Regions from separate parts of the Arthrobacter sp. TmtSoilC77 genome, predicted to be linked through region 2. Evidence: predicted binding sites of a transcription regulator. Region 2 holds the regulator's gene; the other holds the start of a gene.
What was found. Region 2 encodes HrcA, which represses chaperone genes, less so after heat shock. Its sites were predicted from a motif close to TTNGCACTCGNNNNNNNCGAGTGCNAA; they were not measured.
Positions count from the first base shown of each region.

Region 1: the regulator HrcA is predicted to act here: its motif matches at 1,601-1,627, upstream of groL (chaperonin GroEL).

Region 1 is NZ_AP046050.1:1,070,938-1,074,860, forward strand. It holds gene AC6I99_RS05045 (uracil-DNA glycosylase) at 1-27, opposite strand, end outside; gene AC6I99_RS05050 (DUF3263 domain-containing protein) at 136-471, shown strand; gene AC6I99_RS05055 (LytR C-terminal domain-containing protein) at 520-1,140, shown strand; gene AC6I99_RS05060 (cold-shock protein) at 1,330-1,533, shown strand; gene groL (chaperonin GroEL) at 1,847-3,472, shown strand; gene AC6I99_RS05070 (RNase H family protein) at 3,670-3,923, shown strand, end outside.
Region 2 is NZ_AP046050.1:2,686,892-2,690,814, reverse strand. It holds gene hemW (radical SAM family heme chaperone HemW) at 1-167, shown strand, start outside; gene AC6I99_RS12355 (DUF4870 domain-containing protein) at 198-611, opposite strand; gene AC6I99_RS12350 (DUF3097 domain-containing protein) at 748-1,599, opposite strand; gene hrcA (heat-inducible transcriptional repressor HrcA) at 1,778-2,785, shown strand; gene dnaJ (molecular chaperone DnaJ) at 2,836-3,923, shown strand, end outside.

The DNA of each region.
Region 1 (3,923 bases), 1.6 Mb from region 2:
GTCAAACAGTGCATCCTCGCCAGTCACCCTGTCATTGTCCCCTCCATGGCATCGGCGGTGCGAATGACAGCGTTGTTATTCGCCCGTAACATGGGTGTAGGACATTTTCCCCCAACCAGCGTCAAGGAGTGTGCCGTGGCAGAACCAGCACCGGAACCAATGGCGCCGCAGTCTACCGGTTTGGCACTTGAAGACCTGGCGGCAGAGACCCGCAGCGACTCACCTTTAAGTGACCGTGATCAGCAAATGTTGGCCTTGGAGCGGCAATGGTGGAAGTACGCCGGCGCCAAGGAACAGGCGATCCGTGAGCTCTTCAATCTCTCCGCCACCCACTACTACCAGATCCTGAACGCACTTATCGATACCGAAGATGCGTTGGCCCACGATCCCATGCTTGTGAAGAGATTGCGTAGACTACGTACGTCGCGCCAACGTGCGCGGACAGCGCGCCGCCTGGGGTCCGACGCGTAAATCGCCCGGCTGATAGTCAGCAGCAACCAGCAAGGACAAGGCTTCACCATGACCAAATTTGCCAAGGATGAATTCGACCGGGTCCCACAGAACAGCTCCCGGCAGGGTGTTCACCGTGACGCCCAAGAGACAGCCCGCCCCAATTTGTGGCCGGTCTTGACCGTCGGAGCCGTCGCACTGGTGCTGGGACTCGTCGCTTTCCTTATACTTCCGCGGCTTGGCCTGGTTGCCCCCGGTGCGTCCGCAAGCGTTTCGACGCCGGCGCCCCAGCAGAGTGAAACTTCCCCTTCGGCTGCACCTACCGAATCAAGCAACGCGCCCATCGCTTCCGGTGAGCCGAGCCCGGGCACCACACCTTCCGGCGAAGCCTCGGCAACTCCTTCTGCTGCACCGGTGGACAAAACCGTTGCAGTTGCCGTCTACAACGGCACGGCGACGGCCGGGCTTGCGAGCCGCGTCGCAGGGCTGGTCCAAGGCGATGGCTGGACGCTGGGAACTGTGGGGAACTGGGGAGGCCTGCCGCAACAGTCTTCCGTGGTCTTCTACAACGTTCCCGGCCAGAAGGCGAACGCAGAAGCGCTGGGCAAGCTCCTGGGTATTTCCGCCGTTGTTGAATCTCCTGAAATCCAGCAGCCGCTGGTTGTTGTTGTGGGACCTGGCTACCAGTAGTTCCGCCGATCTTCGAGCATTTTCCCGGGGTTCCAGCCTCGAAAGTGGCAACTCGGTTAAGCCTCAATAACAAAAGTCATGGTGGACCCCTCCGCAGCAGCGCGCGGCGAGTGACTGTGGTTACAGTGGATTGATTCCGGTCCGGAGATCCCGGCAACCGGTCTTGGCTACTGTGAAAGTGTGGGCATCATGGCTTTGGGAACCGTCAAATGGTTCAATGCCGAAAAAGGGTATGGATTCATCACTGTGGATGACTCCGGCGACGACGTCTTCGTGCACTGGTCCGCGATTCAGATGGAAGGCTTCCGCGCTCTTGAGGAAGGCCAGCGGGTGGAGTTCGAATTAGGCGAAGGTCAGAAGGGTCCGCAGGCCGAAAGTGTCCGCGTTGCATAGTCCCCTCGGCCGTCGCGTCAGCTAACGGCTGAAACCCCTTTGTTTATAGCGCAAAGTGGCGCTTCTGCTTGCACTCTCCCCGGTCGAGTGCTAATTATTGATTTAGCACTCCTACGCTTCGACTGCTAACTGCGGCCCGGTTTACGCCGGCAGTAGATGGCTCCCGGAACGTCAGGAGGATCAAGAAACACCTTGGTGGGGTGAGGTCCGGAGCGCGGGGCATACAGAGGCCGCAAGCAAAGGACCGTCCGTCGCGGGCACCCTATCTGACAGGTTCCTTCTTAACGACTGTCCCGAAAGGACTACCGCCGTTATGGCCAAGATCATTGCATTTGATGAAGAGGCACGCCGCGGCCTCGAGCGGGGCCTGAACATCCTCGCCGACGCCGTCAAGGTCACCCTCGGCCCGCGTGGACGCAACGTCGTCCTCGAAAAGAAGTGGGGCGCCCCCACGATCACCAACGATGGTGTTTCCATCGCCAAGGAGATCGAGCTGGACGATCCTTACGAGAAGATCGGTGCTGAGCTGGTCAAGGAAGTTGCCAAGAAGACGGATGACGTCGCTGGCGACGGTACCACCACCGCTACGGTTCTCGCCCAGGCACTGGTCAAGGAAGGCCTGCGCAACGTTGCCGCCGGCGCCGACCCCCTGTCCCTGAAGCGCGGCATCGAGAAGGCCGTCGAGGCCGTCATCACCGAGCTGCTCGCCTCCGCCAAGGAGATCGAGACCAAGGAAGAGATCGCAGCTACGGCTTCCATCTCCGCCGGCGACCCGGAAATCGGCAGCCTCATTGCCGAGGCCCTGGACAAGGTGGGCAAGGAAGGCGTCATCACGGTCGAAGAGTCCAACACCTTCGGCCTGGAGCTCGAACTCACCGAAGGCATGCGCTTCGACAAGGGTTACATCTCCGCTTACTTCGTCACCGACGCTGAGCGCCAGGAAACGGTCCTCGAAGACCCGTACATCCTGATCGTGAACTCCAAGATCTCCAACGTGAAGGAACTTGTCACGGTCCTGGAGAAGGTCATGCAGTCCAACAAGCCGCTGCTGATCATCGCTGAAGACATCGAGGGCGAGGCCCTGGCCACCCTGATCGTCAACAAGATTCGTGGCACCTTCAAGTCTGTTGCCGTCAAGGCTCCGGGCTTCGGTGACCGCCGCAAGGCACAGCTCGCCGACATCGCCATCCTCACCGGTGGCCAGGTCATCTCGGAAGAGGTTGGCCTCAAGCTGGAGAACGCTGGACTCGATCTCCTCGGTACCGCCCGCAAGGTTGTCGTTACCAAGGACGAGACCACCATCGTTGAAGGTGCCGGCGACGCCGACCAGATCGCAGGCCGTGTTGCCCAGATCCGCGCCGAGATCGAGAACTCCGATTCCGACTACGACCGCGAGAAGCTGCAGGAACGCCTGGCCAAGCTGGCCGGCGGCGTTGCAGTCATCAAGGCCGGTGCCGCAACCGAGGTTGAGCTCAAGGAACGCAAGCACCGCATTGAGGACGCTGTCCGCAACGCCAAGGCTGCTGTTGAAGAAGGCATCGTTGCCGGTGGTGGCGTTGCCCTCATCCAGGCTGGCGCCAAGGCATTCGCCAACCTCACCCTCCAGGGTGACGAAGCAACCGGTGCCAACATCGTCAAGGTTGCCATCGATGCTCCGCTGAAGCAGATCGCCTTCAACGCCGGCCTCGAGCCGGGCGTTGTTGCAGACAAGGTTCGCGGCCTGCCTTCCGGCCACGGCCTGAACGCTGCCACGGGTGTCTACGAAGACCTGCTGGCTGCTGGCGTCAACGACCCCGTAAAGGTCACCCGCTCGGCTCTCCAGAACGCTGCTTCCATCGCTGGTCTGTTCCTGACCACCGAGGCTGTAGTTGCCGACAAGCCTGAGAAGAACGCTCCGGCTGCCGGTGGCGACGACATGGGCGGCATGGGCGGCTTCTAAGCCTCCTAAGCTGTAGCGTCACGCTTTAGAGCAAACGACGGCGGTCCTCACCATTTGGTGGGGGCCGCCGTCGTTTGCGTCGGCGCCCAAGCAGGTAGCAGCAGATGCCCTTTTCAGCGTTCAAAACGGCATCTGCTGCTACTGAGTTGGGCGCTAGCACGCTTTCAGTGTCTGTGCGGTCTGGCAGGATTGAAGGCATGACGATTATTGCTGCCGCCGATGGCTCTGCCCTCGGCAATCCCGGGCCGGCCGGTTGGGCCTGGTACGTTGACGATTCCTGTTGGCGCGCCGGAGGTTGGCCACACGGCACCAACAACATGGGCGAGCTCATGGCTGTCCTGGACCTGTTCCGTTCCACGGCCCACATACCGCAGGAAGAACTGCTGATCCTTTGCGACAGCCAGTACGTCATCAACTGCATCACCAAGTGGATGCCCGGGTGGAAGCGGAA
Region 2 (3,923 bases):
CAGGGCTAGCGGTGGATGCGTTGGACAAAGTTGGCCGCCATGCGATGGCGGGACTTATCGCTGAAGAGCTGGTGGACCCGGTTGCGGCCTTCAAGGGTCGCCTGGTTCTTACGCTCAAAGGCCGGCTACTGGCGGACGCCGTGGTGCGCAGGATTCTGCCGGACTAACCGTCGGAAGAATCCTGCGGAGGCCCGGGACTACTTAATCCAGCGCAGGTTGAGCTTGTAGCGGTGGGGCTGCCCGTGGTTGACACGAATACCAGCCGAGACTGAGAAGCAAGTAAGTGCTACCCAGATGCCCGTGGCGATGACTGCAAAGATATTGCCCACCACTGGAAGCAGAACAAGGATATTCGCCAGGACTGCCGCGATGGTCGGAGGGAGCGTGAAGTTCAGGGCTTCCTTGGATTCCTGCGCCGTAAACGGCCCGCGATCACGGAAGATCAGATAGATCAGGAGGGAGGGCAGGCATCCCAGAATTCCCCCGAAGTGCGCAAGGGTGGCCCACTGGCGGTCTTCGCTTGCCGTCAGTGGGAGTGCGTTTGCGGGCGCGCCATGGTACTGGGGCTGGCCTGCGGCGCTGCCCGGTTCTTCAGGAGCGTTCTCTGCCACGGTGTCTTCCCTTTGCTGTAAAGATGCTGCAGTGTTGCTGTCCCAGAATACTGGGTTCCGGGTCATCCCGGGACCAACGCCCCGTTACGTCCCCGGGAAAAGTGCGTTCAGGAAACGTAAATTCAGGACAAGACCGTCAGGCAGTGGTGAGGAAATCGATGACTTCCTCCACCCTTCCCAGCAGCGAGGCTTCCAGATCGGCGTAGGTGCGGACCGCACCAAGCAGGCGCTGCCAGCCGAGTCCAATGTCTTCGGCGGTTTCGTGCGGCCAGCCGAAAGCGGTCAATATTCCGGTCTTCCAGTCAGTGCCTCGTGGAACGTCCGGCCACCGCTCAATACCCAACACTTTTGGCCGGATCGCTTGCCAGACGTCTACGTACGGATGGCCGACGATCAGCACGTTTCCGGTGGCTCCGGGCACCGTCATGGCTTCTGCGGCGATGCGTGATTCCTTTGAGCCCGCTACCAGATGGTCTACCAGGATCCCAAGCCTGCGGCCGGGCCCAGGGGAGAACTCTGCGATCGCTGACTTGAGGTCGTCCACGCCGTGCAGCGGCTCTACGACGATGCCCTCAATGCGGAGATCATCGCCCCAGACTTTCTCCACCAGTTCGGCGTCGTGCTTGCCTTCCACCCAAATACGGCTCGCCTTGGCCACCTGGGCACGCTGGCCCAGGACCCTGACGGACCCGGATGCCGTTCGACCCGGCTGCAGAGATGAACCAGGAGCCTTTGCCGCCGGCGGCATGAGGCGGATGGCCTGTCCTTCAAGCAGGAAACCGAATCCGAGCTGGAAGGACTTGGTTTTACCACGCCGGTCCTCAAGGGAGACGATGTGCATTCCCCCCGATTTCTCCACGCGGGTGACTTCGCCCACCCAGCCGGACTGGACGTCTTCAAGGACCATCCCGCGCTGGACGGCTACCTCGGGGAGCTGGCGTTTGGCAGGAGCGGACAGATCCTGCGGGCCCCACGTATCGAAAGCCAAGGACTTCATACCCCTTTGTGCTGGTTGTGCTGGGAATAACTCCCGCGGGCGGTTTCAATGCTAGCAACGTGCTGGCTCATACTAGACTTGTTAGCACTTGGGCATGTTGAGTGCTAAGTATTGGTCCGAAAAGCTATCGGTCCTACACAGGCCGGGACAGTCGTCAGGAGGTGTTGCAATGAGTGAGCCACGCAAGCTTGAAGTACTGCGCGCAATTGTTGAGGATTATGTGCATTCCCGTGAGCCGGTTGGATCCAAGGCACTTGTGGAGCGGCACCATCTCGGCGTTTCAAGCGCCACCATCCGAAACGACATGGCCGTACTTGAAGAAGAGGGCCTGATCGCGGCGCCGCACACCAGTGCCGGCCGGATCCCAACGGACAAGGGCTATCGGCTGTTCGTGGACAGGATCTCGCAGGTCAAGCCGTTGTCCGCCGCGGAGCGTCGAGCCATCCACTCGCTGCTGGAAGGGCCGGACGACCTCGATGACATCCTTGAGCGCACCGTCAGGCTCCTGTCGCAACTGACCAACCAGGTCGCCGTCGTACAGTACCCGCACTCCAACCGCGCACTTGTCCGTCACGTTGAATTTGTCCTCCTGGCGCCCAAGCAGGTGCTGGTGGTGCTCATCGCAGATACAGGAAGCGTTGGCCAGAAGGTCATCGAGGCTGGCTCCGATGTCAGCAACGAGGCCCTGATGGCCCTGCGCTCCCGCTTCCTTGGCAGTATCGCGGGAACCCAGCTGGCGCTGCTGCCGCAGGTGCTGCCATCCGTCGTGGCGCTGTGCCCGCCGGACCTTCGCGCACTCGCGCAGCATCTTGCCCATGGTCTCCAGGCTTTGAGCGACACCAGCCGTGAAGAGCGCATCGTCATGGCCGGAACAGCCAACCTTGCCCGCTCCAATGTGGATTTCCCGTTGAGTATCGGGCCAGTGCTGGAAGCTCTTGAGGAACAAGTTGTCATGCTCCGGTTGTTGTCCGATATGGGGGATGATCCCCGCGGCGTGACAGTCAGCATCGGACGCGAGAATCCTTACGATGGCCTGGCCGAGGCCTCGGTCGTGGCAACGGGGTACGGCTCCGGAGCCAAGGTCGGAATCCTCGGACCAACCCGGATGGACTATCCCACCACCATGGCTGCCGTGCGCGCCGTGGCCCGCTACCTTTCCCGCATTCTCGGCGGCTGACGCCAGCCCCGAGGTAAGAACCGCTTTACAACAAGGAAGAGATACCGACTTTGAGCAGCCACTATGACGTTTTGGGAGTCTCACCGGAAGCCACCGGGGAAGAGATCAAAAAGGCGTACCGCAAGTTGGCGCGAAAGCTTCACCCGGACGTCAACCCCGGGGAGGATGTCGCGGAGCAGTTCAAAGCCGTGACGCATGCTTACGAAGTGCTGTCCGACCCCCAGAAGCGTCGCGTCTACGATGCCACCGGCAACGAGAATGGCACTGACAACGGCTTCGGCGGCGGCTACTCAGGCCAAGGCTTTGCCTTCCAGGACATCTTCGACACCTTCTTCGGCGGTGGCGGCGGACACGCTGGACCAGCCTCCCGTGTGCGTCGGGGCCAGGATGCACTCATCAGCGTCCGCATCGACCTCAAAGACGCCGTGTTCGGTGTCAACAAGAAGCTCGAAGTTGATACGGCAGTGGTTTGCCCCACGTGTGATGGCAGCTGCTGCCGGCCGGGCACCCACCCGGAGCGTTGTGACATTTGTGGCGGCAGTGGCCAGGTCCAGAGGGCCGTTCGATCCATCCTGGGCCAGGTCATGACCACGGCCCCCTGTGGTTCCTGCGAAGGCTTCGGTACTGTCATCAAGGATCCCTGCAATGAGTGCAACGGCCAGGGCCGCATCCGTAGCCGCCGGTCCCTCACCATCAAGGTACCTGCCGGTGTTGCCACGGGTACGCGGATCCAGCTCTCCGGCCAGGGCGAAGCAGGACCGGCAGGCGGACCTGCCGGCGACCTCTACGTAGAGATCCGCGTCAACAGTGACTCCACCTATATCCGTGAAGGCGACGATCTGCACGCAACACTGAGCGTTCCGATGACGGCCGCTGCTTTGGGTACGGAACTGAGCCTGGAAACTTTTGACGGGCCCCAGGAGATCGACGTCAAGGCCGGCACCCAGTCCGGCGAGGTCATCACGCTCCGCGGTTTGGGCGTTACCCACCTCAGGGGCTACGGTCGCGGCGATCTCAAGGTGCACCTGCACGTTGAGACGCCGGTCAAGCTGGATCCGGCACAGGAAGAGCTTCTGCAGCAGCTTGCCAAGTTGCGGGGCGAGCAGTTCAGCGAAGGCAAACTCGTGGCCAGCGGCGG